3 regions of the Sinorhizobium sp. GQ132 genome follow, and region 3 is predicted to be linked to each of the others. Evidence: predicted binding sites of a transcription regulator. Region 3 holds the regulator's gene; each other region holds the start of a gene.

What was found. The regulator PhoB, encoded in region 3, activates phosphate uptake and scavenging genes when phosphate is short. The targets are predictions, from matches to a motif close to TGTCATNNANCTGTCAT.
Region 1: a site for PhoB is predicted at 7,044-7,060, ahead of AC6CIG_RS10435 (PhoX family protein). Genes of this name have one in related genera too.
Region 2: a site for PhoB is predicted at 4,915-4,931, ahead of AC6CIG_RS07670 (UDP-2,3-diacylglucosamine diphosphatase). Genes of this name have one in related genera too.

What each region holds. Positions count from the first base shown of each region.
Region 1 is NZ_JCAXDX010000003.1:442,107-451,823, forward strand. It holds gene rkpK (UDP-glucose 6-dehydrogenase) at 1-555, opposite strand, end outside; gene AC6CIG_RS10405 (NAD-dependent epimerase) at 702-1,727, opposite strand; gene AC6CIG_RS10410 (ArsR/SmtB family transcription factor) at 1,799-2,131, opposite strand; gene AC6CIG_RS10415 (SRPBCC domain-containing protein) at 2,183-2,665, shown strand; gene AC6CIG_RS10420 (glyoxalase/bleomycin resistance/dioxygenase family protein) at 2,675-3,037, shown strand; gene AC6CIG_RS10425 (L,D-transpeptidase) at 3,146-3,886, opposite strand; gene recO (DNA repair protein RecO) at 4,110-4,853, shown strand; gene AC6CIG_RS10435 (PhoX family protein) at 4,966-6,969, opposite strand; gene AC6CIG_RS10440 (TonB-dependent siderophore receptor) at 7,335-9,464, opposite strand.
Region 2 is NZ_JCAXDX010000002.1:748,885-758,601, reverse strand. It holds gene AC6CIG_RS07690 (ABC transporter ATP-binding protein) at 1-385, opposite strand, end outside; gene AC6CIG_RS07685 (ABC transporter permease) at 397-1,536, opposite strand; gene dgcA (N-acetyl-D-Glu racemase DgcA) at 1,722-2,705, shown strand; gene AC6CIG_RS07675 (MFS transporter) at 2,657-3,880, opposite strand; gene AC6CIG_RS07670 (UDP-2,3-diacylglucosamine diphosphatase) at 4,018-4,863, opposite strand; gene AC6CIG_RS07665 (NADP-dependent malic enzyme) at 5,109-7,421, shown strand; gene AC6CIG_RS07660 (helix-turn-helix transcriptional regulator) at 7,628-8,365, shown strand; gene AC6CIG_RS07655 (acyl-homoserine-lactone synthase) at 8,521-9,165, shown strand; gene AC6CIG_RS07650 (DUF2865 domain-containing protein) at 9,334-9,717, shown strand, end outside.
Region 3 is NZ_JCAXDX010000004.1:80,777-90,493, forward strand. It holds gene AC6CIG_RS12090 (aspartate aminotransferase family protein) at 1-624, opposite strand, end outside; gene AC6CIG_RS12095 (GcrA family cell cycle regulator) at 1,034-1,555, shown strand; gene phoB (phosphate regulon transcriptional regulator PhoB) at 1,663-2,346, opposite strand; gene phoU (phosphate signaling complex protein PhoU) at 2,458-3,171, opposite strand; gene pstB (phosphate ABC transporter ATP-binding protein PstB) at 3,261-4,076, opposite strand; gene pstA (phosphate ABC transporter permease PstA) at 4,090-5,412, opposite strand; gene pstC (phosphate ABC transporter permease subunit PstC) at 5,409-6,893, opposite strand; gene AC6CIG_RS12125 (substrate-binding domain-containing protein) at 6,984-8,018, opposite strand; gene phoR (phosphate regulon sensor histidine kinase PhoR) at 8,213-9,475, opposite strand; gene ppk2 (polyphosphate kinase 2) at 9,689-9,717, shown strand, end outside.

The sequences.
Region 1 (9,717 bases), on a different contig from region 3:
CTCCGTCATCACCTCTCGCGCGCGACCGTCACTGCCGTCGACCCCGATGACGATCCTGTCGGGCCGTTTGAAATCCTCGATCGCGGCGCCTTCCCGCAGGAATTCCGGGTTGGAGACGACGGTGACGTCAGCCGCAGGGTTGGTTTCGCGGATGATGCGCTCGACCTCGTCTCCGGTGCCGACCGGAACCGTGGACTTGGTCACCACGACGGTAAAGCCCTGAAGGTTGGCAGCGATTTCGCGTGCAGCTGCGTAAACATAGGAAAGATCCGCATGTCCGTCACCGCGCCGCGACGGCGTTCCGACGGCAATGAAAACGACGTCGCTGGCGGCCACGGCGGTCTTGAGATCATCGGTGAAATTCAGGCGCCCGGACGCGACGTTGCTGGCGACGAGATGGTCCAGCCCGGGTTCGAAGATGGGAATCTGCCCCTTCTTCAGCGCCGAGATCTTGCCTTCGTCCTTGTCGACGCAGACGACGTCATGGCCAAAATCCGCAAAGCAAACACCCGAAACAAGGCCGACATAGCCGGCACCGATCATCGTGATTTTCATCCGCTTTTCCTTTGATTGTTCTTGAGAACGCTGATCAATTAAGTTTTATCTAATAAAAGGATGTCATCGATAAAAAAGTAAAGAAAAACCAAATTGCAACTGCGTGCGGAAGCACGCGCTTCGCACAAATATCGCTTGTTTTACCATCAGACGGTCGTGGGTGCACGGCGATAATTCTGTTCATACCACTCGACGAAGCGCGCAACGCCTTCCTCGACCGAAACGGACGGCTTGAATCCGGTCAGGGCTTCGAGCAGGTCCGGCGAAGCGAAGGTGCGCGGTACGTCGCCCTGCTGCATCGGCAGCATGTTGCGGATCGCCGGACGCCCCATCGCCTTCTCGACCGTTTCGACGAAGGTCATCAATTCTACCGGCTGGCCACCGCCGGTATTGACGACGCGGAACGGCGCATGGCGCGAAAGCGTATCCGTGGCCTTTTCCGGTGCCACCCGGTTCTCCTCGGAGGGCGCAATATGCGACAGCCGCACGATGCTTTCGACGAGATCGTCGATATAGGTGAAGTCCCGGCTCATCCGGCCCTCGCCATAAATGTCGATCGGGCGGCCGTTGTCTATGGCGTCGACGAATTTGAAGAGCGCCATGTCCGGCCGCCCCCAGGGGCCGTAAACGGTGAAGAAGCGGAAGGCGGTGGTCGGCACCTTGTAGAGATGCGCATAGCTGTGCGCCATCAACTCCATCGACTTCTTCGTCGCGGCATAGAGCGTCATGGGTTCGTCGGCCCGGTCCGCTTCGGCGAACGGGATCTTCTCGTTGGCGCCGTAGATCGAGGAGGTGGAGGCGAGCATCAGGTGCTTCGGTGCGATCGCCTTGGCGAGCTCGAGCATGTTCCACGACCCGACGAGATTTGCGTCCACATAGGCTTTCGGGTTTTCGAGGCTGTAGCGGACGCCTGCCTGGGCGGCGAGGTGGATAATGACTTCCGGCTCGGCAAGCTCCGCCGCCCGGTCCAGCGCGGCCTTGTCCTCGAGCATGGCCGTCACCGCCTTGAAGCCGTTGGAGCGCTGAAGGATCGCGTGTCGGCGCTCTTTCAGCGTCACGTCGTAATAGGGCGTCATGCCGTCGAATCCGACGACGAAATGCCCCTCGTCGATCAGTCGTTTTGCAACATGAAAACCGATGAATCCTGCAGTGCCGGTGATGAGGTAACGCATGACGATTTCCCCCAGTTTGCCCCACTCCACAGTTCATACGCAGAAAGGCGGCCGATGAAAAGTCAATTCCGTCACTCGCGGGGCTCGTCGAGCTCACGTTGGAGGGCTGTCAGAACGGACATTGCGTGGCCGGCATACTGACTGATCCAACGATCGTGGATGGCACGGATGGGCAAGGCGTTCAGGTGGTTCCACCGCTCCCGGCCCTCGCGCCTGGCGAGAACGAGATCGGCCTCCTCAAGAACCTTCAGGTGCTGCATCACCGTGCAGCGATCCAGGTTCGGGAAGAGCTCGCAGAGCATGCCCGTCGTTTGCGGTTTCTCCTTCAGCGCGTCGAGCATCCGTCGCCGCAGGCCGTTCGCCAGCGCTTTGAAAACCGCATCGTCTTTCGAATCGTTTGACATGTTATGTTTTTATAACATATTATCCACCGATACAATCGTGAGGAGGACGTCATGGCATTCGAATTTCGTGTGAATGGACGTATTGCCCGTCCCGTCGAGCAGGTCTTCGACGCGGTGGTAAACCCGGATCAGCTCAGCCGCTATTTCGTAACGCTCGGCGGCATCAGCGGACCGCTGGTTGCCGGCACCACCGTGACGTGGTGGGGCGAAGTTCCCATCAAGGTCGAGGCCGTGGAGCCCAACGAGCGGATCGTCTTTTGCTGGGATGCCATGACCGGTGAGGGCGAGTCCCCCTACCAGACGCGGGTTGAGATGCGCTTTCAGTCGCTCGACGACGGCGCCACCATGGTGACGATCGCCGAGAGCGGCTGGCGGGAAAACGAACAGGGGCAGAAGAGCTCCTATCTCAATTGCGAGGGCTGGTCGCAGATGCTCGCCTGCATGAAGGCCTGGGTCGAATACGGCATCAATTTGCGGGAGGGCTATTATGTGAGCGAACTCTCCGGCAAGCCGGCGCTCGAACCGCAACTGTAGGAGGGGGCGATGTCCACCGAAATCAAGGGCGGTATCAACATCGCCATGAAAGTTCCGAGCCATCAATACGAAGCGGTGATCGCCTTCTACCGCGACGTCGTCGGTCTCGCGCCTTTCGACGAAAAGGCACCGGCGAAAGGCTTCATTCTCGGCCCCAATCGTTTGTGGATAGACGAAGCGCCGCATTACAGCCAGGCGGAAATATGGCTGGAACTCTTTACCGAAGATCACGAGGCAGCCCTCGATCGTCTCGCAGCGCACCAGGTCGTGCGCTGCGATCAGATCGAGAAACTGGGCGAGGGCTTCCGCGGCGGATGGATCATGAACCCCGCCAATATCGTGCACCTCGTGCGCGAGCCGGATGCCTGGTAAGGGAGCGAGAGCATTTCAAGGTTTCATAGAAACACTGAAATGCTCTAACCATTTAATCCAACGCAATTCCGGGCGGAAAACCGTTTACACACTTTCCCTGGATGTACTCTAGAACGAAAGCGTTCCGCTGCCATCGGCGGCGGTCGACATCGGTGCATCCATCGGCTGGCTCATCGGCGGTTCCGCCTGGAGCACGACAACGCGCGAGCCTTCCGGCACGCGGCTGTAAAGGTCGATGATATCCGGGTTGAACAGGCGGATGCAGCCGCTCGAGACCGCCTTGCCGATCGACCAGGCCTCCGTGGTGCCGTGGATGCGGAACAGCGTGTCGCGGTTTCCCTGGTAGAGATAGAGCGCGCGCGGTCCGAGTGGATTGCGCAGGCCGGGGTCCATGCCTCCCGCGAGCGGTCCGTAGCGCTCGGGTTCGCGCGCGACCATGTCGGATGTCGGCGTCCAGCGCGGCCATTCCGCCTTGCGGCCGACGCGCGCCTCGCCCTCGAATTCCAGCCCGGCCTTGCCGACGCCGATGCCGTAACGAAGCGCCATGCCTCCGCCCTGCACGAGATAGAGAAAGCGGTTTTCCGTGTCGATCACGACAGTACCCGGCGGCTCATGCGTGACGTAAGGCACCTGTTGCCGCAGAAAACGCGGTTCGACCTTGCTGATGTCGGTGGCCGGAAGCGGAAACTTCTCATCCGGCTTCGCCCCATACATTGCTACGAAATAGGGATCCGGCCCCTTCGGCCGGACCGGCTGGTTGCTGCTCACGCAACCCGCCAGCGCGGCGGAGAGGGCCAAAGCGGCGCAAAGCTGCATCAGACGGCTGGCGCGATTCCCGGACACACACATAGTCGAATTGTTCCTGCTGACTGTCATTCTTGAGGAGGCACGTCTAAGGCCTCGCAACCCGCATTGAAAGGCGTCGCAATGCGGCAAAAACGACAATAGATTTGCGGCGCACGGCAAGTGTAGCGGAAAGGCTACAGTTTGTTTCCGCCGCACCGGACAAGGCTCGAAACCGGGCGCGTTTCTTCGCTTGCTCCGGTTTCGGCGGCGGGTGTATGCCTTTTTCATGCAATGGAGCGATGAAGCCATAATTCTCGGCATCCGGCGGCATGGCGAGAGCTCTGTCATCGCGGAGGTGATGACGCCCGGGCACGGGCGGCATCTCGGGCTCGTGCGCTCGGGCCGCTCGCGTGCGATGCAGCCGGTGCTGCAGCCGGGCAATTCCGTGGAGGTGAACTGGCGGGCGAGGCTGGACGAGCATCTCGGCGAATTCCGCGTCGAGCCGCTGCAATTGCGCGCCGCGAGGCTGATCGAGACGGCGACTTCCGTCTACGGAATTCAGGCGATCGGCGCACTCTTGCGGCTCCTGCCGGAGCGCGACCCGCATCCCCATCTCTACGAGGCGCTCGCCGTCATAGTCGATCACCTCCAGGACCCGGCAGACGCCGGCGAATTGTTCGTGCGCTTCGAACTCGCGGTGCTGAACGATCTCGGCTTCGGTCTGGATCTTTCCCGATGTGGTGCGACGGGTGCGCGCAGCGACCTTGTCTTCGTATCGCCGAAATCGGGCCGCGCGATCTGCCGCGAAGCGGGTGCCCCTTACGCCGATCGCATGCTCGCCCTCCCGGACTTCCTATCGGGAGGAACCAGAGCTGCCGATCACGAAAGCCTTGCCGCCGCCTTCCGCCTTACCGCCTATTTCCTCAACCGCCATGTTTACGAGCCGCGGGGCGTCGACGCCGCGTCGGCGCGGGACGGGTTCGTCCATGCGACGCTGAAGGCGCTGAAGGCCGCATCGTCGGAGGCTTAAGCGTTTCTGAGAAGGCGACCGCGGTGGCGACGGGTGGCGGATGGCTTTTCTCCCACCCCTGTGACGGACACAGGGATGGGAGGTCGCAGAGGGTGTGGCGCTCCGAAACGCTTCAGCCGATCTTGCCGCCACCCTGCTTGGTGACGGCGACGACGGCCGGGCGCACCGGCATGTCGTCGCGGAAATCCGGCCAGCGCGTCGCCGGCTTCTCGTAGGTTGCGAGACCGGCATCGCCCGGGTGCTGAACCGCGAGGAAGAAGGTGTCGCTCGTCGGGTTGAAGCTCGGCCCGCACATTTCGGCACCGACCGGCACCCGGAAGAACAGCTTCGAGGTGCCGCGGCCTTCGCCTTCCGTCTCCACGGCCCAGACACCGTCCGTGCGCCCCGTGTCCTTTTCGTTGTTGCCATCGGTCGACACCCAAAGACGGCCATCGGCGTCGATGGCGCAATTGTCCGGCATGCCGAACCAGCCGTTCCTGGTCGTCGCGGTGGAGAAGGAGGCACCGACCTCGGCGACGCTCGGATCGCCGCACTTCAGGAGGACGTCCCAGCGGGATTTCGTCGAGGCGAAATCGCCGTCGGTTTCCGAAATTTCGACGATGTGGCCGAAGGCATTCTTGGCGCGCGGATTGGCGGCGTCGATCTCGTCCTCCTTGCGCTTCGTGTTGTTGGTCAGCATCACATAGACCTTGCCGGTCTTCGGATTGGGCTGAACGTCTTCCGGCCGGTCCATCTTGGTCGCGCCGAGCGCATCGGCGGCAAAACGGGTGTCGATCAGCACGTCGGCCTGGGAGGCGAAGCCGTTCTCGGCCGTCAGCGGCCCTTCGCCGTGGACGAGAGGCATCCAGGTGACCGTGCCGTCCTCGTCGAACTTCGCCACGTAGAGCGTGCCTTCGTCGAAGAGATCCATATTCGCCGCCCGGTCGTCCGGGTTGTAAGTGCCTTTCGTCACGAACTTGTAGACATAATCGTAGCGTTCGTCGTCGCCGCTATAGAGGACGACGCGGCCATCCCTGTTGACGATCGACTCGCAGCCCTCGTGCTTGAAGCGTCCGATCGCGGTGCGCTTCTTCGGGACGGAGGTGGGGTCCAGCGGGTCGACCTCGACCACCCAGCCGAAGCGGTTGGCTTCGTTCGGCTCCTTGGATACGTCGAAGCGGTCGTAGAATTTCGACCATTCATACTGCCCGCCCGGCGCGCCGACACGCTTCATCTGCTTGAATTCCGGATGATCCTCGGCGAGTTCGCCGCCGAAATAGCCGTTGAAGTTTTCTTCGGCCATCATGTAGGTGCCCCAGGCGGTGACGCCGCCGGCACAATTGTTGAGGGTACCGAAGACCTTCCTGCCGGTCGGATCCGACGGGGTCTTGACCCGCTCGTGGCCGGCAACAGGGCCGGAAAGCTGCATCTCGGTCGTGGCCGTGATGCGGCGGTTGTACTTGCCGTCGAGGACCGGCTGCCATTTCCCGTCGATCTTGCGGATTTCGATGACGGTGCCGCCATGGGCGGCCATTTCGATATCGACGAGGTCCTTGGTGTACTCGCCGAGCACGACCTTGTCCTCCTCCTTGCCGTCCTCCGTCACCTTTTCGACGCGGGCGAAGTTCGGGAACATGATCTCCGCATTGGTGTATTCGTGGTTGACGACCAGCAGGCCGTGGTCCGGATTGCCTTCGAGCGGAATGAAGCCGACATAGTCGTTGTTGTAGCCGAACTGCCGGCTCTGGGCCTCGGCTGTCTGGTTCAGCGGGCCGAATTCCGGGCTGTCGGCAAAGACCTTGTCGCCCCAGCGCAGCAGGATGTCGGCTTCGTAACCCTCGGCTACATGATGGGTCTCGTCGACACCGGCTTCGATCTCCTTGAAGGCGAATCGCGACGCTTCGCCGTTTGCCCGTGCTTCGTCAGCCGTCAGCAGGGCGAGGGGGCTAACCGTCGTGGATATGGCAGCCACGGCCAGAGAGCCGCCGATGAACGACCGGCGCGAGAAGCGGCGATTGATGATGTCGCCCATGGTCGGGTTGGTGGAACAGTTATGGCCGACGTCTTCCAGTTCTTCCCTGCGCTCCGTCAGCGTCTTGAATTCGGTTTCTTCGGTAAGGCCGAGATATTTGTCCATGGCAATTCTCCCCATTGAGACGGTAGACGCGCCCGATCCCCCGGGCGTCCCGGTCTCGCTTTACCAGCGAGTTCATGACAGCTCTGCGACAATTGGATGAAGAGATTGCTGCAGAGGGTCGCGATGCCGCGACGCCGGCTTCGGAAGAGCGTGCTGGCCGGTCGCTGGGAAAGTTGGAGATACCTGTCGGTGTCGGCGTTTCCGCGCCTAGGGCGCAACTTCTTGTGATGCGCCTCGCGTGAGGGGAGGCCATATCGGAGCCTTGATGCCGCAGCCGACATGGAGCACATGTCCGTTCGCCCTTCCAGGAGCAACGGTTGGGAAGCCGCGGCGAACGCGGCTCCCCGTCTGTCCGTGCCTTTCGTCTACCAGCGATACTTCAGAGAGGCCGTGATGTTGCGGCCCTGGCCGAGATAGCAATAGCCGCTGTTGCAAACCGTGTCGCGCCGGTCGGCGATGTTGCGGACGGCGACGTTGCCGGTCAGGCCGTCGAACTCTTTGTCGAGCGCCCCGAAATCGTAGGTAAGGGAGGCATCCACATAGACGTTCGCCTTGTTCTTGCTGGTGTTTTCGATTTCGGCATAGTTTTCGCCGGTGAAGCGAAGTCCGGCGCCGACCGTCAGGCCGCTGGCGAACGTATCCTCCTGGAAGGTGTAGTCCGCCCAGAGGCTGGCGGTATGCCGCGGCGTGACGGCAGGTGCATTGCCGACATTCTCGCCGGCGGTGACTTCGGAATTGTTATAGGTATAGGCTGCGATCAGATCGAGACCATCGGCGACATGCGCCCGCGCCTCCAGCTCGAGACCCTTGTTCGTGACCTCGCCAAGCGATTCATAGATGCCATTCACGGGATCGACGGCGATCGGCTTGTTTTTCTCGACGAGATGATAAAGCGCTGCGGAGAGAAGAATGTCCGTGCCCGGCGGCTGATATTTCACGCCAAGCTCGAACTGTTCGCCCTCGGTCGGCTGCAGGATGCTGCCGCTTCGCGATTTCTCGGTCACGGGATCGAAGGAGGTCGCGTAATTGGCGAAAGGCGCAAGACCATTGTCGAAGAGATAGACGGTGCCGAGCTGAACGGAGAAGCCGTGCTTGTCGAGGCTCTCGGATGCCGTCGTTGCCGAGGGAACGTCGGTCGAATCCCTGTCCTGCTGCACCCACGTCTGCCGCCCGCCCAGCGTGAAGCGCCATTTGTCCAGTTCGATCTGGTCGAGGACATAGACCCCCAATTGGCGCATCCGGCTGTCGCTGAGGCTGCTATAGGCAGGCGTCGGACCGGAAACACCCCAGGTCGGGTTTTCAATGTCGAAATCGTAGGCCGGATCGGAACTGCCCGCACCGAAGCCAAAGGCGGATTTTACATTGCTGTAGTCTAGGCCGAGCATCCCGGTATGCAAAGCCGGGCCCGTATCGAACTTGTATTCAAGTTGGTTGTCGACCTGGAAGACGTCGAGCTCGTCGCCGAGCGAGTAGGGCGTGCGATGGCCAACCGTGCCCGTCCAATCCGTGATGCCGAGATAGCGCCCCGACAATTTCAGGTGAGAATAGCGCAGCTTCTGGCGGAAGGTAAGACCATTGTCGAATTCGTGTTCGAACCGGTAGCCGATCTGCTGCTGGCGGACTTTCTGGAAGTCGTAATCGGGGTCGCTGCCGCGCAGGTCGTGAATCCTACCGTCGGGGCCGATGACCGCGCCGACATCGACATCGGTCTCATCGGCCTGCGCTAGGCCGTAGATCGTGAAGGAGGTTGCCTCATCCGGCTTCCAGGTAAGAGCCGGCTGGATGAGGTAGCGGTCGTCGGCAATGTCGAAATTGGTCTCGCCTCGGCGCGCCAGACCAACGACGCGGTAGAGCAGGCCATCGTCGTTCTCGCTCAGCGGTCCGCCGAAGTCAAACATGCCCTGGATGCGATTCTCGGTGCCGTAGAGGACGCCGACTTCCCGGATCGTCTCTTCCGTCGGCATTTTCGAGGTCTTGTTTACGATGCCGCCGGGCGAGCCCGCGCCGTAAAGCACGGAGATCGGGCCCTTGATGACCTCGACCTGCTCCAGTGAATAGGGCTCGTTACGAAGCATGGCATAGCTGAGATAGGGCTGGCGCAGTCCGTCGCGATAGTCACCCGTCGTGGTGATGTCGTTGCCGCGGATGGTGATCTGCTCGAAACGCGGATCGAAACCGTATGAGCCGGTCACGACGCCGGCGGAATAGCGCACCGCCTCGATGATATCCTGCACGGCGCGCTTGTCGAGTTCCTCGCGGCTGATGAGAGAGACGGAGCGCGGCGTCTCGACCAGGGTCGTCGGGATCTTGGTCGCGCCGTCGACGACGATCGCATCCAGCTGCGTCGCGCCGCTTTGGGTCGCGCCGGGGACGGCCTCCTGCGCCGCCGCATTTCCGTTCACGGCCAGCACTGCGGCCAATGCGGTGGCGGTGCGCCAGGCATGAGGCTTGTATCTTTTCAAGGTATTGAAGGCATTATCTGAGTTCGGCTTCATTCGGTGTTCCACCCCCGCAGCTTTCGACAGTGATGGCGTACCCTATACAGCAGGATTCGCCGGCGTCAAGAATACATGACGAATTTAGTCACCTTTTTAGATTCGCCTGAAGATTGTGCGTTCGGCCCGGGTTTTGGATGCAATGGCGGCAGAAATTTTGCGGCATCGGGGCGGGCAATCCGTCCGCGTCTCAGCGAGCTTCGCCGCTCTTGCCAGGCTTCGATTCACATAATATGCCAATTTCATTCAACTT
Region 2 (9,717 bases), on a different contig from region 3:
GCGGCAGATCCAGATATTCGCGCATCGGCACCTGGATGTTCTCACGCACCGTCAGGGCCGAGAAAAGCGCGCCGTGCTGGAACAGCACGCCGAGGCGCATGTCGAGTGCGATGCGCTCGGCCTCGCCCATTTTGTCGTAGTCGGCGCCAAGAATTTCGATCGTGCCGGAACGCTTGGGCAGAAGCCGAAGGACCGTGCGCATCAGTACGGACTTCCCGGTACCCGAGGCGCCGACGAAGCCGAGGATTTCACCACGCAGCACTTCGAGATTGAGATTGTCGAGAACGACATGGTCCCCGAAGCCGACGGTCAGATCGCGCACGGAGAGAACCGCCTCTCGCTTGTCCCTCGCATCCGCTTGCTTTTCGATAACCGCTTGAACCATGTTCGCCTACCTCAGAAATCGATTGCCGCGTAGAACATGGCGAACAATCCGTCGATCAGAATCACGACGAATATGGATTTGACGACGGAGGAGGTCACACGCCGCCCGAGCGACTCGGCGCTGCCGCCGACCTTCAGTCCCTCGACCGCGGCAACGACGCCGATGATCAGGGCCATGAAGGGGGCTTTGATCATACCGGCCGCGACCGAGGAGAAATCGACAGCTTCCTGCAGCCGCGCCAAAAAGGTCGGGATCGTGATGTCGGAATAGGCCCATGCCACCATGGCGGCGCCGGCAAGGGCGGCGAAGTTCGCAATGATCGTCAGGAGCGGCAAGACAATCGTCAGCGCCACGAGACGTGGAAAGACGAGAACGCCGACGGGACTCAAGCCCATGACCTTGAGCGCGTCGACCTCTTCGCGCATCTTCATGGAGCCGATCTCGGCGGTAATCGCGCTGCCCGACCGACCGGCGATCATGATCGCGGTCAGCAACACGCCGATCTCGCGCAATTGCAGGATGCCGACGAGATCGACGACGAAAATTTCCGCTCCGAAAGAACGGAGCTGGAACGCTCCCTGTTGCGCGATGATGGCGCCGATCAGGAACGACATCAGGGTGATAATGGGCGTCGCCATGACGCCCATGCGGTCGATCTGATGGACGATCGCAGCAGGCGAAACGCCCGCGTGACGCCCGAGCTTCATCTGCGCGCCGCGTACCGCAGACCCCAGGATGTACATGGCCGCTACCGTGTCGGTCCAGATGGAGACCGTCAGCTCACCCACGGGCGTAAACAGCCGCTGAAAAAGCGGCATTCTGGTCCCACTCTCTTCCGGGCTGCGCAGTTGCTTCGGCAGTGCGCGGACCAGTTCGGCATAACGCTCGCCGCCCGTGAACCGAACGTCGTCGGCTGCCCCGTGCATGAAGCGGCGAATGATCCACGCACCGGCCGTGTCCATCGCGGTGATGCCGGAGAAGTCAAACTCGCTCTGCCCATCGGAGGGCTTTTCAAGCCGCTTCAGCTTGGCGGCCATCTCCTCCGCGGTCTCGTGCCGCCAGTCGCCGCTGAACACATAGCGCCGACCGTTTCCGGCGGCGCCCTCATCGACGACGACGTCGGCAGCGGTCTCTGTTTGGGCACGCGTCACGTGATATCGGTCTTTCAGTTCGTTCTCCGCATAGTCTCTTAAACCAGAATCGAATTGATGACAAAATCATGCGGGAATTCAAAGTCGTACAGTGCCCTTGGTGCGACAGAAATGACACAATGGGCCGGAAGCTTCGCGAAAGTCCGCCGCCCGCGGTCCGAAGCTGATGAAATCAAGGGGTCCCTATGCCGATTTCTCTTACAGCAACCGTCGAACATTTTCCGATCGCCGGGGCTTTCACCATTTCGCGCGGCTCGAAAACCACGGCAAGCGTCGTCACCTGCCGCGTTACCGACGGCGAGCTATGGGGTTGGGGCGAGTGCGTTCCCTATGCCCGCTACGGCGAATCGGTCGAGTCGGTGCTGAGCGCCATCGAGACCGTACGACCGCTCATCGAAGAGGGTATGACACGCACGGACCTGCAGAAGGCGATGAAGGCCGGCGCCGCTCGAAACGCGGTCGACTGCGCCCTGTGGGATCTCGAGGCAAAGCGCAGTGGAAGCTCCGCTGCCGCGCTCGTCGGAATAGCCGGGCCGACGCCTTTGACCACCGCCTACACCTTATCGCTCGGCGAACCGGATCAGATGAGGGCCCAGGCCGCGAAACACGCCCATCGCGCGCTTCTCAAGGTGAAAGTCGGAACGGCAGACGACACGGCGCGCATTCGCGCCGTCAGGAGCGGCGCGCCGGCGAGCCGCATCATTCTCGACGCCAATGAGGGATGGACGGCAGCCAACCTTGCCGCCCATTTCACCGCCTGCGCCGAGAACGGCATCAGCCTTATCGAACAGCCGCTGCCGGCCGGCCGCGACGAGATACTCGCCTCCCTGCCCCGCCCCGTACCCGTCTGCGCCGACGAAAGCGTGCATGCCACGGAGGACCTCGAAAGGCTCGTCGGCCGCTACGATGCGGTCAACATCAAGCTCGACAAGACCGGAGGGCTGACCGAGGCCCTGCGCATGCGCGCTGCAGCCGAAGCCCTCGGTCTGAAGATCATGGTCGGCTGCATGGTCGGCAGTTCGCTCGCCATGGCGCCGGCGGTGCTTGTCGCGCAGGGCGCGGATTTCGTGGATCTCGACGGACCGCTGCTGCTTTCGAAAGACCGCACGCCGGGCCTTCGCTACGAGGCCTCGCTCGTCTTTCCGCCGGAAGCCAGCCTCTGGGGCTGAAGATACCAGCCGAGGAAAGTGAAAAGGCAGCCGGAAAGCGCGACCACCGACATGGAGTAGAAGCCGTCGACGCCGAACCAGGCGTAGAAATAGCCCGACAGAAAGGTGAAGATCGCCGTGAAGATGCCGGTGTAGAAAAAGTAAAGCCCCTGCGCCGACGCCTCCTGCTCCTCCGCGACACGCTCGACCAGCTTGTGCTGCATGCCCGTATGCATGATGGCATAGGTGAAGGCGTGGAAGCACTGCAGAACGAAATAGCCCGAGAAGCCGAGATCCATCGGGAAAATCAGCCAGCGCACGACCGCGAGCAGGCAGCCGGAGAAGATCATCGTCCAGACGCTGAACCGGCGGACGATCGCCCTGGCAAGGAAGAACATCAGCACTTCCGCTGCGACGCCGGCACTCCAGAGAATGCCGATCTGCGTGCCGCTGTAGCCGATATGCTGCCAGTAGATGGCAGAGAAGGCGAAGAGCATCGCATGGCTGCTGTTGACCAGCGTCACGCCGACCAAAAGCAGTTGAAGGTCCGCCTGGCGGAGCGATTGCGGCGGCGGCTCGGTGATTGCGGTAATCGGTGATGGCCTGCGCGGACGGCCGACACGCGGCGCGGCCACCGCCAACAGTATGGTGAGCGCGAAGCCTGCCGCCATTGCGGGCAGGACCATCTGCCCGCCGACGACTCCGATCAGCCAGCCACCCAGCATCGTCGCCCCGATAAAGGCGACCGATCCCCAGACACGCATCTGCGCATAGTCGAAGCCCCAGCGCCGCACGCCCGAAAGCGCGATCGCCTCAACGATCGGCACATAGGGCGAATAAACCGCCGATTGCAGCGTGTAGATGACGAGCACCGGCCAGAAGCTCTGCGCGTAGAAAAGAACGATTGCCCCGGCGAAGGACAGGATGCCCGACCAGATCAGGACGATCGCCCGCTCGCCGATGCGGTCTGCGAGAACGCCCGCCAGCGGTGCGGTGATGACCCGGACGAACATCGGAACTGCAAGCACTATGCCGATTTCGAAGTCGCTGAGCGACAGGCTGCTCAGCCAGACCGGAAAGTACGGCATCGCGAAACCGTTGACGATCAGCGGCGCTGAGAAGAGAAGCGCGATGCGGAGTGCGAAATGGCGCGGCGGGGGCCCCGCGACGAATGCGGGAGCAGATGACGGAATCATGGAGGGACCTGATGGCTGTGGGCCACCAGTAACACAACCGCGCGCGTGTTTGCCATCGGCTCGTCGTCACCGCGGACGCTTGTCCACCGGAACGATAGTCAGACCCTTCCGCGACTTTCCCGCGCCCCGCAGATCACTCAGGCGGCCTGCGGTGCGAGCCGCCTGATGGGCATCGCCTCGGCCTCGCCGGCTCGCTGTCCAGCGGCGCTGTCGCCGCGCATCTGGTGCCAGGTGATGAGCTCCATCGTGCCGTCGTGATGCTCGGCGATCGCCGTGCAGCTCTCCACCCAGTCGCCCGTGTTGATGTACCTGATGCCGTCGATGTCTTCGATGACCGCATGATGGATGTGGCCGCAGATCACCCCTTGCGCGTCGTGACGACGGGCTTCCTCGGTTACGACTTTCTGGAACTCGCCGATGAAATTCACCGCGTGTTTGACCTGCAGCTTGGCCCAGGAGGAAAACGACCAGTAAGGCATGTCGAGACGACGACGTATTGCCGCAAGGCCAATATTGATGGCGATTGCCATGTCGTAGGCCCAGTCGCCGAGATAGGCGAGAACGCGTGCGTTGCGCACGACCACGTCGAACTCGTCCCCGTGCAGCACGAGATAGGTCCGCCCGTCCGCGCCCTTGTGGAGATAGCGTTGCGCCACTTCGATACCGCCGAAATGAACGCCCGGAAACTCCCGGAGGAATTCGTCGTGATTACCGGGGATGTAGATGATGCGCGTGCCTTTTCGTGCCTTGCGCAGAAGCTTCTGGACCACGTCGTTGCACGATTGCGGCCAGTACCAGCTGCGTTTGAGACGCCAGCCGTCCACGATATCCCCGACCAGAATGATCGTCTCCGCCTCGTGGTGCCGCAGGAAATCCAGAAGAAAGTCCGTCTTGGCCGCTTTCGAGCCCAGATGAACATCGGAAATGAAAAGCGTCCGCAGTTTCAGAACGGAATTTTGTTGGTATGCCGATGCCGCCGCCATGCCAGCCTCATCCTGGTTTAGCCGTTTCACGACCGTCAAAATCAGACTCGTGTTTCAGGAAGATGACATGGGACACGGAGCAGGCAGCAAGCGCCGCGTAGCCATGGCTGGAAAGAACCGCGTCGAAACTGTACCTGCCGGGCGATTCATGCCAAAAGGCACGACATCGATCAGCACCGGACGTGAACGCGATTTCCTGAACCGCGCTCTCGGGTCCCACGCAAGAATTCAAGGAATGCAAAGGCATGAACACGGGCGATAAAGCGAAATCCCAGGCCGTTCCCGCCAGCGGAGACATCGATCAGCAGGCACTCTTCTTCCATCGCTATCCTCGCCCCGGCAAGCTCGAGATTCAGCCGACCAAGCCACTCGGGAATCAGCGCGACCTGGCGCTCGCCTATTCGCCGGGGGTCGCCGCACCTTGCCTCGCCATCAAGGACAATCCCGAGACCGCCGCCGATTTCACCGCCCGCGCCAATCTCGTCGCCGTGGTATCCAACGGCACAGCCGTTCTCGGTCTTGGCAATATCGGTCCCCTGGCCTCCAAACCCGTGATGGAGGGGAAGGCCGTTCTCTTCAAGAAATTCGCGGGGATCGACGTCTTCGACATCGAGATCGACGCACCGACGGTCGATCGGATGGTCGACGTCATCTCGGCGCTGGAGCCGACCTTCGGCGGCATCAATCTCGAGGACATCAAAGCTCCCGAATGTTTCGAGGTGGAGCGGCGTCTGCGCGAGAAAATGGAAATACCGGTCTTCCACGACGACCAGCACGGGACCGCGATCATCGTCGCTGCCGCCGTCCTGAACGGCCTGGAACTTGCCGGCAAGGACATTGCCGAGGCCAAGATCGTGGCCTCCGGTGCCGGGGCGGCGGCGCTTGCCTGCCTCAACCTCCTCGTCACGCTGGGCGCCAAGCGCGAAAACATCTGGGTCCACGACATCGAAGGTCTCGTCTACAAGGGGCGCGAGGCCCTGATGGACGAGTGGAAAGCCGTCTACGCGCAGGAGAGCGACAATCGTGTGCTCGCCGACAGCATCGGCGGAGCCGACGTGTTTCTGGGGCTCTCGGCCGCCGGCGTTCTCAAGCCTGAACTGTTGGCCCGGATGGCCGAAAAGCCACTGATCATGGCGCTGGCCAATCCTACGCCGGAGATCATGCCCGAAGTGGCCCGCGCCGCGCGCCCCGATGCCATGATCTGCACCGGACGCTCGGATTTTCCGAACCAGGTCAACAATGTCCTCTGTTTCCCGCATATTTTCCGTGGCGCGCTCGATTGCGGCGCACGCACCATCAACGAAGAGATGAAGATGGCGGCCGTGCGCGCGATAGCAGGCCTTGCCCGCGAGGAGCCGTCGGATGTCGCCGCCCGCGCCTATTCCGGCGAAACGCCCGTCTTCGGCCCCGATTACCTGATCCCTTCGCCTTTCGATCAGCGGCTGATCCTGCGGATTGCACCGGCCGTTGCGAAGGCTGCGGCCGAAAGCGGCGTCGCCACGCGTCCGATCCAGGACTTCGACGCCTATCTCGACAAGCTCAACCGTTTCGTCTTCCGCTCCGGCTTCATCATGAAACCGGTCTTTGCTGCAGCGAAGAATGCGACGAAGAACCGCGTCATCTTCGCCGAGGGCGAAGATGAGCGGGTGCTGCGGGCCGCCCAGGTTCTGCTGGAGGAAGGCACAGCCAAGCCGATCCTGATCGGCCGCCCGCAAATCATCGAGACCCGACTGCGGCGCTACGGCCTCAGAATCCGCCCCGATGTCGATTTCGAGGTCGTCAATCCCGAAGGCGACCCGCGCTACCGCGACTATGTCGATGATTATTTCGCCCTCGTCGGGCGGCTCGGCGTCATTCCCGAGGCGGCCCGCACGATCGTGCGCACGAATACGACGGTCATCGGCGCGCTCGCCGTCAAGCGCGGCGAGGCGGACGCGCTGATCTGCGGGGTCGAGGGACGCTACAGCAAGCATTTGCGCGATGTATCGCAGATCATCGGCAAGCGGTCGGGCGTACTCGACTTCTCGGCGCTCAGCCTCCTGATCTCACAACGCGGAGCGACCTTCTTTACCGATACCTATGTGAGCTTCAGCCCGAGCGCGGAGGAGATCGCTCAGACGACGGTGATGGCTGCAAACGAAATCCGCCGCTTCGGCATCACGCCGCGTGCCGCCCTCGTCTCCCATTCGAACTTCGGCTCGCGCGATTCCGAGAGCGCTTTCAAGATGCGCACCGCACTGCAGCTCGTGCGCGAGCTAGCCCCCGATCTGGAGGTGGACGGAGAAATGCATGGCGATTCCGCCATCTCCGAGGTCCTGCGCCAACGCGTGATGCCGGACAGCACGCTGAACGGCGAAGCGAATCTGCTCGTCTTCCCCAATCTCGACGCCGCCAACATCACGCTCGGCGTGGTCAAAACCATGACGGACAGCCTGCATGTCGGCCCGATCCTTCTGGGCTCGGCGCTGCCGGCGCATATCCTGTCGCCGTCCGTCACCTCGCGCGGCGTCGTCAACATGGCAGCGCTGGCCGTCGTCGAATCGAGCCATCCCGTCTGAGGGATGGCGCGCCTCCTCATTGGCGATGGAGGGCCGAAAAGCGCTGTTTCCAGGGAAACGACGCGGCCGCGCTGGCGATATCAGGCTCAAAACTCAACCTGAGATTGTATAGACCGGATTACTGCACCGTTTATGAAATATTGCACTAGACAAAACCGGCCGCCGTAAACCATGTTTATTATAGGGGCAAGTTTCGGTGTTACGGCATGACTAATCAACAAGCTGTCCTCAATTTGCTGGATATCGTGGAATATGGAGGTTGCGCCGACCCCGAGCGCTTCTTCGCCCTGATGCGTCGAACCTTCAACATCTCGCATCTCCTGTATCTGGAGGCGGAGTCTCTTCCGGATGGTCTGAGAATCTGCCGCCTGCATCACACTTTCGGCGCCTACGCCGCTGAAATCTACGCCGCCAGGGAGCTTTACAGGATCGACCCGATCCTCAAGCTTGCGCTAGGCGGTGTCAGGCCTGTGGAATGGGCGACAGCGCGGCGCCGCTTTCCGGAATGCGAGCCCCTCTTCGAGGCGGCCGAGGAGATCGGGCTTTCCACCGAAGGCGTGGCCTTGCCGCTCCCCTCGCCTGCAGGCCGCATGGCGCTCCTCGCAATCGGTGCCAATATGTCGCCGGTCGAGTGGTCCGCCTATCGCCGTTGTCATCTGCGCGATTTCCAGCTGGCTGCCAACCTGTTCCACGCCTCCATGCTCGAACATTCGGCCATGGCCGGGGCGCTCGACGAGCGCGATCTCCGCCTGACCGGGCGGGAAACCGAAGTGCTCACCTGGTCGGCGGCCGGCAAGAGCTACTGGGAGATTGCAACCATTCTCGGGATATCCGAGCGAACCGTGCGTTTCTTCATGACCAATGCCCGCCGCAAACTCAATGTAGTGTCCAACACGCAAGCCGTAGCGCACGCTGTTCGACATGCTCTGATCCCCACCATCTGACGGGTTGCCGGCCCGGGACAGGACCGGCCACTCGCAGTTTCCCCCACAAATCTATTGGGAAAAAACAAGAAAATAAACTGTCACTATAGACAGTTACATATGTCATCCGAGCCTGACAGCATCGCTACATCGCGTAATCACGCATGGAGCGAAAAATGATCAGGATAGTGAACGGAAACGGTCGCAGCCAGCATCCCCAGGCCATCGACGAGATGTTCCGGCTGCGTAAGCGCGTATTCCACGACTTCTTGAAGTGGGACGTCAAGACCGAAGGGGACTGGGAAATCGACCACTACGACAAGGCCAATCCGCTCTATGTCATGTCGTACTCGCCGGACACTGGCAAGATTCGTGGCTCTCTCAGGCTCCTTCCGACGCTTGGTCCGAACATGCTGGACGATACGTTCCCGATCCTGCTCGGGGACAATCCGGAAATCCGCAGTGCGTCGGTGTGGGAATCGAGCCGCTTCTGCATCGATCCCGAAATTTCCCAGGATCGCGCATCGAACCAGGTCACCATCGCCGCGGCCGAACTGATGTGCGGTGTGGGCGAAATGAGCCTTGCGTCGGGCATCAGCCATATCGTCACGGTCACCGACGTTTTCCTGGAGCGAATGTTCCGCCGCATGGGTTGCCCGGGGGAGCGCATAGCCGACCCACACAGGATCGGCTCCGTCCATGCGGTCGCCATTGCCTGGGAGGTGAGCAGGAACCTGCTCGAAACGATGAAGGCTGTGGCCTCCATCGAGGGTACCGTCCTCGATCGCCCGATGTCGCTCGAAACGGCACGCGCCGCCTGACCCGATATTCCGGGCCGTGCAGGTCGCACGGCCCACTGCTTTCCATTCAAGGGCATTGCAAATTAACGCAGATGCCCTCTTCCCGTTGCACCATCTCGACAAGGTCCTATGATGAGGCGGTAAGGCGGACACATCGGCAACGATCCGCTGCAAGGCAGGAAGAAGCACGTGTCCGCGTCCCCGAAGGTGGCATCCAAGATCCGGCGCATCGCGGCGGTTCTCGTACCGCTCGCGTTGGCGACAACCGACCCGGCTGCGGCATCCGGCGTTTGCGAGCGGCTGAGCGCCCGCCTCGCCGGCCTTCCCACGGGTTTCACGACGAATGCCAGCCTGCGCGATTTTACAGGTGCGGTCTCCCGCCAGAACATCGAGCTGCGACGCGCAAAGAACGATCGCCGCCGAATGGAATGCAGCAGCGACAGCGTCGTCATTATCGGCGGCGATGACGAGGCGGCTTGCGCCGAACTCGATGGGACGATCGCGCGGATGGAGGAGAATCTGCGGCAACTCAAGGCGCAGCGCAGGCATCTGATCGGCGGTGGAGACGACGAC
Region 3 (9,717 bases):
CTCGTCGCAAAGTTCGCGCAGCCCCTGCATGAATTCCTTCGATGCCGACCGAATGCCGCCCTCGCCCTGGATCGGCTCGACGAGGATCGCCGCGGTTTCTTCATTGATCGCGTTCTTGACCGCCGCGATATCGCCGAAGGGGACCTGATAGAAGCCCGGCGCCTTCGGCCCGAAGCCCTCGATGTATTTCTGCTGTCCGCCGGCGGCAATCGTTGCGAGCGTGCGGCCGTGGAAAGCACCTTCGAAGGTGATGACGTGGAACTTCTCGACGTGCCCCTTGGCGAAATGATAGCGCCGCGCCGTCTTGATCGCACATTCGAGCGCTTCCGCACCCGAATTGGTGAAGAACACCCGATCGGCGAAGGTCACCTGGGTCAGCCTCCGTGCAAGGCTTTCCTGCCCCGAAATCTCGTAGAGATTGGACAGATGCCAGACCTTGTCGGCCTGCGCCTTCAGCGCCTCGACGAGATGAGGATGGGCATGGCCGAGCGAGTTCACGGCGACACCGGCAGCGAAATCGAGATAGCGCGTGCCGTCTTCGGCGATCAGCCAAACGCCTTCACCTCGCTCGAAACGCAACGGCGCGCGCAGATAGGTGTCGTAAAGCGGCGTGGTTGCGGCCATGTCGAGCTCTCCTTCATTCCGGCGGCACGGACCATTCGGCCCGATAAAAATCAAAAATGCCGCCTTGCGGCGGCGACAGGCACTATTCCCATTTCGCACCGCGATGTCAACAAAACCAAGGTTTGCAGGCGCTTTGCGGATGCCGATTCCGAAGCGCGAAAAAATCACACTCTGGGACTTGCAAAAATGCAACGCTCCGACAGCAAGTTGGGGAAAACCGCGAAATCGATTCGGCGCGATTCCGGCGACTCTTGCCACGGAGTCACCCTGCCGGTAGGTTAACATTCAATTACTAGACGCATGCGGCGGACCTAGTCACCAAAAGTATTATCGCGTTGAATCTTCGGGTTTTTCCCGGAGAGCGGTGACGGATTCCGCCATCCCAACGCCGAGAACGGGGAGTGCAGAGATGAACTGGACTGACGAGCGGGTCGAGAAACTGAAGAAGCTGTGGTCGGAGGGCTTGAGCGCCAGCCAGATCGCGGCGCAGTTGGGCGGCGTCAGCCGCAACGCGGTCATCGGAAAGGTTCATCGGCTGAGCCTGCCCGGGCGCGCCAAGGCCGGAGGAAGCACGACCGCTGCAGCCCGGCCCAAACGGGCGACGTCTGCCCCGCGCGCGCCGAACTATGCTGCGCGTTCCGTAACCCGCACCGTGACCCGCACGGCCGGTGCGACCGCGCTCAAGGAAGAGCTCGCAGTCGACCTGGAAATGGACCAGGAGCTGCAGATCGACAGGAACATCGTCCTGCCGATGTCGCGGCGGCTGGAGCTCACGGAGCTTACCGAACGCACCTGCAAGTGGCCGATCGGCGACCCGCTCAAGGAAGAGTTCCACTTCTGCGGCAACGACTCCCCGGAAGCCTCTCCCTATTGCACCTTCCATGCCCGGCTGGCCTACCAGCCCTCCGCCGAGCGCCGGCGCATGCGCTGAGGCGCCTTGCTCATCCCGCTCTGGATGCACGACGAAAATCGGGGCCGGAAAGGCCCCTTTTTCTTTGCCATGCCGCAAGCCGGCACGGGCGCCAGCGACCTTCGGCCTCAGCTCTCCAGCGAATAGCCAGCGCCGCGCACCGTCCGGATGACGTCCGGCATGTTGGAAAAGTTCAGTGCCTTGCGCAGCCGCCCGACATGAACGTCCACGGTCCGTTCGTCGACATAGATGTCGTGTCCCCAGACACCGTCCAGGAGCTGTGAACGAGAGAAGACGCGCCCCGGTGAGGACATTAGAAATTCCAGCAGCCGGAACTCCGTCGGGCCAAGGCGCACTTCGCGACTGCGTCGGTGGACGCGGTGCGTCTCCCGGTCGAGCTCGATATCGCCGCAGCGCAGGAGCGTCGACAGAACTTCGGGCTTGGCGCGCCTGAGCATCGCCTTGACCCTCGCCATCAGTTCCGGCGTCGAGAAGGGCTTGACGACGTAATCGTCGGCGCCGGTGGCAAGGCCCCGCACGCGCTCGCTTTCCTCGCCGCGCGCGGTCAGCATGATGATCGGCAGGCGCTCCGTTTCCGGCCGCTGGCGCAGCCTGCGGCAGAGCTCGATACCGGAAACCCCGGGCAGCATCCAATCGAGGATGAGAAGGTCGGGCAGGCGCTCCTGCAGGCGGATCTCCGCCTCGTCGCCGCGAAGGATCGTATCGACCTCGAAGCCTTCCGCCTCGAGATTGTAGCGCAGGAGAACGCTCAGGGCTTCCTCGTCTTCGACTACGGCAATCTTCGGCAACATTCAGTAGGACTCCTTCCTACGCACGACAGCCGTCATGCCGCCGCGCACGGTGGTAGGCCGCGCCAAGGCGGCCGGAACAAATTCTGCATAGGCACCGGCTGCCGGGCGATCTCAGTCCGTCACGGAACCCAATGTCGACGTCATGTCGTCCTTCGGCCGTTCGCCCTGCGGCTGGGCGCCTGTCGCCATATAGTAGATCGTTTCGGCGATATTGGTCGCGTGATCGCCGATACGCTCGATGTTCTTGGCGCAGAAAAGAAGATGCGTGCACGGCGTGATGTTGCGCGGATCTTCCATCATATAGGTCAGCAGTTCCCGGAACAGGGACGTGTAGATCGCATCGATCTCTTCATCGCGTTCGCGAATGCTGTTCGCCTTTTCCGGCGAACGGGACGCGTAGACGTCCAGGACTTCCTTCAACTGAACGAGCGCGAGCTCAGCCAGGTGTTCGAGGCCGCGCGCAAGCTTGCGCGGTATGCCTGAACCGGCCACGGCAATCACCCGCTTTGCGGTGTTCTTGCCGAGGTCGCCCACGCGCTCCAGGTCCGCGGCGATGCGGATCGAACCCATGATCTCCCGAAGATCCGAGGCCATGGGCTGGCGTTTGGCAATGGTGACGATCGCCTTTTCGCCGATCTGCCGTTCCGCGTCGTCCAGAATGGTGTCGTCGGAAATCACCTTCTGGGCCAGGGCGAGATCGGAATTGACGAGCGCACGGACGGAGTCCGCGACCATCTGCTCGGCAAGACCGCCCATCTCGGAGATGCGGCGCGTGAGATACTTCAACTCTTCGTCGAAGGCGGACATGATGTGTGCGTGAGACATATTCGTTTCCTCGGGGGACGCGCTGTTCTGAATGGGCCTCGTTCGGTCTTGACCGGGAGGGACGGAAAAGCGCCGCCCCTCTCCGGCCATCAGCCGAAGCGGCCCATGATGTAGTCCTGGGTGCGCTGATCGTCCGGGTTGGTGAACATTTTATCGGTATCGTTCTCCTCGACGAGATTGCCGAGATGGAACATGGCCGTGCGCTGCGACACGCGCGCCGCCTGCTGCATCGAGTGGGTGACGATCACGATCGTGAAATTCGCCCGCAATTCGTGGATGAGTTCCTCGACTTTCGCGGTCGCGATCGGATCGAGCGCCGAGCAGGGCTCGTCCATCAGAATGACTTCCGGGCTGACGGCAACGGCGCGGGCGATGCAGAGGCGCTGCTGCTGGCCGCCGGAAAGTCCGGTGCCCGGCTCCTGCAGCCGATCCTTCACCTCGTTCCAGAGCCCGGCCTTCTGCAGGCTCGTTTCCACGATCTCGTCGAGTTCGGTCTTGGTGCGTGCCAGGCCATGGATGCGCGGGCCGTAGGAGACATTGTCGTAGATCGACTTCGGGAACGGATTGGGTTTCTGGAACACCATGCCGACGCGGGCACGCAATTCCACCACGTCGATCGACGGATCGTAGATATCGTCCTCGTCGAGCGTGATCTTGCCCGTTACGCGGCAGTTCTCGATCGTGTCGTTCATGCGGTTCAAGGTGCGCAGAAACGTCGATTTGCCGCACCCGGACGGACCGATCAGCGCCGTGACCGTGTTCTCGCGGATATTGAGGTTGACGTCGAAGAGCGCACGCTTTTCGCCGTAATAGACCGACACATCGTTGCCGATCATCTTGTAAGGCACCGTATTCATTTTCTGCTCAAGAGCCTTTTCGACTGCAGCTTCCGACATGATGTTCATAGTCCTTACCCCACTACCAGCGACGCTCAAAGCGACGCCGCAAGAGAATTGCGCCGAGATTCATGAAGATGAGAAAGATCAGGAGAATGATGATCGCTCCGGACGTACGCTCGACGAAGGCACGTTCTGCCTCGTTCGCCCACATGTAGATCTGCACCGGCAGCGCCGTGGATGGCTCCAGCGGCGACCCCGGAAAATCGACCACGAAGGCGACCATGCCGATCAGAAGCAGCGGCGCCGTTTCGCCCAGCGCATGGGCGAGGCCGATGATCGTGCCGGTCAGGATGCCGGGCATGGCAAGCGGCAGCACGTGATGGAAGATGGTCTGCATCTTCGATGCGCCCAGGCCGAGTGCGGCGGAGCGGATCGACGGCGGCACTGCCTTCAGGGCCGCCCGGGTAGCGATGATGATGGTGGGTAGCGTCATCAGCGTCAGCACGAAGGCGCCGACGAGTGCTGCCGAGCGCGGCATGCCCGCGAAGTTGATGAAGACGGCAAGCCCGAGGAGGCCGTAGACGATGGAAGGTACGGCCGCCAGGTTGTTGATGTTCACCTCGATCAGGTCCGTCAGCCGGTTTTTCGGCGCGAACTCCTCGAGATAGATGGAGGCAGCGACGCCGATCGGCAGCGACAGCACGAGCACGATCAGCATCATGTAGAGCGAGCCGAGAAGGGCGACGCCGACACCCGCCGCTTCAGGCCGGCTGGATGCGCCGAAGGTGAAGATGCCGGTGTTGAAGCTCTTCTTGAGCACGCCGGCCTCGGCAAGCTGGTTCATCCACGCGACCTGCTCATCCTTCACCTTGCGTTTGGCTTCGTCGACCGACAGGTCGATCTGGCCCTTGAAGGCGGAGTCGATGTTCGCCTCGGCAAGCAGCGTGACGGGAATCGTCCTGCCGATCACCGACGGATCGGCGACGACGATGTCACGCAGTTGCGTCCGGGCGCTGGCGGAGACCATATCGGTCGCCTGCTTCACCAGCGGCCGCTTCGACGGATCGAGGCCGAGCTGCTTGACCAGAGCCTCCCGCACGAGCAGCGGATAGTTGGCGGTATAGAGCCGCTTCGGATCGGTCGCCCGTTCGTTCTTCGGATCGATCACCTTCTCGGAAAACTCGATCGGCAACGTGATCGTCGTCTGCTGGAAGGCGGTATAGCCCTTCGAAACGACGCTCCAGAGGAGAACCGCGAGGAAGAACAGACCGATGGCGATGGCGCTGATTCCGAAGGCACGGAAGCGGCGCTCCGCGGCATAGCGGCGCTTGATGCCGATATCGCGTCGGCTTGCGGCAGGTCGGGTGGAGACCCTTACCGTGGGGGAGGCAAATTCGGTCATTCGTACTGTTCCCGATATTTGCGCACGATGTAGAGCGCGTAGATGTTGAGGCCGAGCGTGATGACGAAGAGGGTGATGCCGAGCGCAAAGGCGACCAGCGTCTGCGGCGAAGTGAACTCGAGGTCGCCCGTCAGCTGATTCACGATCTTGACCGTCACCGTGGTCATCGGCTCGAGGGGGTTCAATTGCATGCGCGCCGCGACGCCGGCAGCGAGCACGACGATCATCGTCTCGCCCACCGCGCGCGAGGCCGTCAAAAGCAGCGCGCCGACGATGCCGGGAAGTGCGGCAGGCAGGATCACCTTCTTCACCGTTTCCGAGCGCGTCGCACCGAGGCCGAGCGAACCGTCACGCAGCGCCCGCGGCACCTGGGTGATGATGTCGTCGGACAACGACGAAACGAAGGGGATGAGCATGATGCCCATGACGATGCCGGCGGTGATGACGCTCTGGGCCTGAATGAAGTTCTGGTAGTTGCCGGTGACGAGACCGTTCAGTTGCGCGGAGATGTCGCGCAGGAAAGGCCCGACGGTGACCAGCGCGAAGAAGCCGTAGACGATCGTCGGGATGCCGGCGAGCACCTCCAGAAGAGGCTTGGCTGTGGAACGCAGCCGCGGGCTCGCATACTCGGCCATGTAGATGGCGGCGAAAAGCCCGATCGGCACCGCGAAAAGCATCGCCACGAAGGCGATATACAGGGTGCCGGCAAGGAGCGGCAGCAGGCCGAACTGGCCGGAGGCGCCGCCGCTTCCGGCCGCCGCGAAGCGCGGATCCCAGACCGTGCCGAAGAAGAACTCGAAGGGCGAGACCATGGTGAAGAAGCGGCCCGCCTCCGAGAGCATCGAGGCGACGATGCCGACCGTCGTCAGAATGGCTATGGAAGAGGCGAAGATGAGCGAGCCGAGCATGACGCGCTCCACCCGATTGCGGGCACGGAAACGGACGTCGATATTGCGGATGGCGTAGAGCCCGCCGGCAACGGAAACGAGCAGCACGACGGCGCTCATCAGCCAACGGCTATATTGCCGCATCGCATTGAACTGCTGGGCGGACTGGATCATGTAAGGCTCGCCCTCGCCGGCAAGCGCCACGCCCTTGGCGGCCAGGGCTTCCCGCATGTTGGTCGAGCCATTCTCGATTGCAGCGATCTCGCCCGCATTCAGGCGTTCGAAGCCCGCGGCCACGGACTTGACCTGACCGAGCGCGAGCTGAACGGTGGCTGCCCCCTGGTTCTGCACCGGTTCCGGAAGAGACGAGCGAACGGTGTAATCGACATAGATCGGAGCTGCGACGAGCCATACCGCAAGCAGAAGAAGAGCCGGCAGCATCGCCCAGATGGCGACGTAGCTGCCGTGATATCCGGGCAGGGAATGCAGGCTGGCGAGCTTGCCTCCGGACCGGGCGAACGAGCGCGCACGGCCGGCAAGAAACGCAATGAAACCGATCAAAGCGATGATCAGGAGAAGGAGCGAAGTACTCATCGGCACGTCTCCGCGACAGGCTTATCGTAAGCCCCGACAAATTCGGAAGAATGCGGCTCCGGCGCTGCGCAGCGCCGGAGCCTGTCATGATCAGAGCAGGTTGCCTGCCTCGAAGGACGTGCGGATTTCCTCGCGCTCGGCGTCCGGAGCGGCAACGAGGCCGTATTCGGCAAGCGGGCTGTCGGGGCCGATCATCTGATCGTCGACGAAGAATTCGACATATTCCTTGAGGCCCGGGATCACGCCGATATGCGCCTTCTTGACGTAGAAGAACAGCGGGCGGGAAACCGGATACTCGCCGGAAGCGATCGTCTCGGTCGAAGGAACGACGCCGTTGACGGTCGCGACCTTCAGCTTGTCGGCATTGTTCTCGTAGAACGAGAGACCGAAGACGCCGATGCCGTTCTTGTTGGAGTCGATACGGGCCAGCGTCTCGGTGTAGTCGCCGTCGATATCGACGGCCATGCCGTCCTTGCGCACCGCGATGCACTTGCTGTGCTGCTGCTTCTCGTCGCTGACGGCGGCCTTGATGACGTCCTGAGCGCCGGTGTCCTTGCAGCCGGCGGCAAGGATCTTCTCTTCGAAGACTTCGCGCGTGCCGTGTTTTTCGCCCGGAATATAGGCGGCGATTTCGGCGTCCGGCAGCGATGCGTCGACTTCCGACCACTTCTTGTAGGGATTGGCGACGAGCTTGCCGTCGACGACGACTTCGGCGGCGAGCGCCTTGTAGATATGCTCCGGCTTCAGGGCGAGGTCGGCATTGCCGGCGTCGGTGGCGAAGACGATACCGTCATAGCCGATCTTCACTTCCTGGATCTCGGTCACGCCGGCAGCCTTGCAGGCCTCGACTTCGCTGTCCTTGATCTTGCGGGAAGAATTGGCGATATCGATCGTGTCTTCACCCACGCCCTTGCAGAATTCCTTGAGGCCGGCAGAGGAGCCGCCGGACTCGACCACCGGCGTCTTGAAGTCGGGGAAGGTCTCGCCGAAATTCTCGGCAACGATCTTGGCATAGGGAAGAACGGTCGAGGAGCCGGCGACCTGGATCTGGTCGCGAGCCGCAGCAACGCCCGCGAAGGCGGCGGATGCAACCAGCGCCGCTACAGTGAGTTTAAGAGATTTCATGAATGTTCTCCCGGAATGGGCTTGTGTTGGTGCGCCAGGGATCAGCGCTCTCTTCGCCGTTTCATCGGCCGCCCCTAGTTAGCCGCCGATGGCTACAGCTTTTATGTCAATTCGGTGAAACATTTATGACAGGCTAACATGCTGAAAATACTTCCTGATTTCCTCGTAGGAATATTTCAGCGCGGCGTGGTGTGTCAGAAGCGGACCTTGAAGACCGTGCCCTTCCCCACCTCCGAATGGATGAGCAGGCGGGCGCGGTGACGCGTGAGGATATGCTTGACGATGGCGAGGCCCAGGCCGGTGCCTTTCTTCGACCGGCTCGCCTCGACATTGACCCGGTAGAAGCGTTCGGTGATGCGCGGGACATGCTCGGCAGGTATTCCCGGACCGTGGTCGGTAACCGTCACCTCCGCCTGATGACCGTTCCCGCCGGTCAGCCGGACATCGACCTGCTTGCCTTCCTGGCCGTATTTGCAGGCGTTCTCTATAAGGTTTTCGAAGACCTCCACCAGTTCGTCCCGATCCCCCTGGACGAAAACCGGCGTCTGCGGAACCTCCAGCGCGATCGTCACGTCGAGTTCCCCCGCAAGCGGCGCCAGGCTGTCGCGCACGTGTCCGAGCAGCGGCCCGAGATCGACGGCATCGTCCGGCGCGATGTGCGACTTCAACTCGAGCCGCGACAACGACAGGAGGTCGTCCACGAGCCGGCTCATGCGCGTGACCTGCTCGTGCATGATTCCGAAGAATTTCTCCTGGGCCTTCCGGTCGTCGCGGGCGGGGCCCTGCAGCGTCTCGATGAAGCCGCGCAGCGATGCGAGCGGCGTGCGCAGCTCATGGCTGGCATTGGCGACGAAGTCGGAGCGCATCCGGTCGATGCGGCGGGCCTGCGAGATATCGCGATACGTCAGCAGGAAGATGCGCCGGCCGGAACCTTCGCAACCTATGTCCGCGGGCGCGACGCGAACTACGTAGACCGCCTCCGAAGGCAGCCGTTCCGCATGCTCGATCTGGTTGACTTTGCCTGTCGCGATCGTCTCGCGCACCATGTCGAGAATGCCGGGCGAACGGACGCGGGCGGAAAGATAGCTGTCCTGGGGGATGGTTCCGAAGGCCTTCTCTGCGGCAACGTTCTGGAAGACGACGGTCTCGTCGGCCGCCACGACGAGCACCGGCATGTCGAGTGCGTCGAGCAGGGGAGCGAGCGGGTCGCCCTTGGATTCCACGGCAGCGCCGACGCTCGCCGGCGCTGCCTGGACTGGCGGTGCCCCCCGGTTGAGGATGGCCGCGACGAGCACGACCCAGAAAGGCAGAACGGCCAGCGGATGGATGCCCGCGAGTGCGGCAAGGAAGGCGAGCACGACGGACAGGCCGAGAAGGCCGCGCTCCGCCTTCAACCTCGGCAGCAGGGTGCGCCAGAACACCTTCGCGCCATCCAACACGATACCCTCGTTCCTCAATTCGCTGCCTCCTGCACCTCGACGACTGCTGCTGATCCAGCCAGCGGCCCGGATGCCGCAGAAGTGAGGGTAATCGCCTCAAAGCCTCCATCCGAATCCGGCCATAAGGGCGCAGAGATAGCGTTGCTTCATGACATGATTTTCACGACATGCTTGAATCCGCAATGTAATTATGGCCTCCTCCGGAGAAATCGAGCGAGCGGGAGGAAACAGATGGCACGCCACGAAGCACCGGCCGAAGC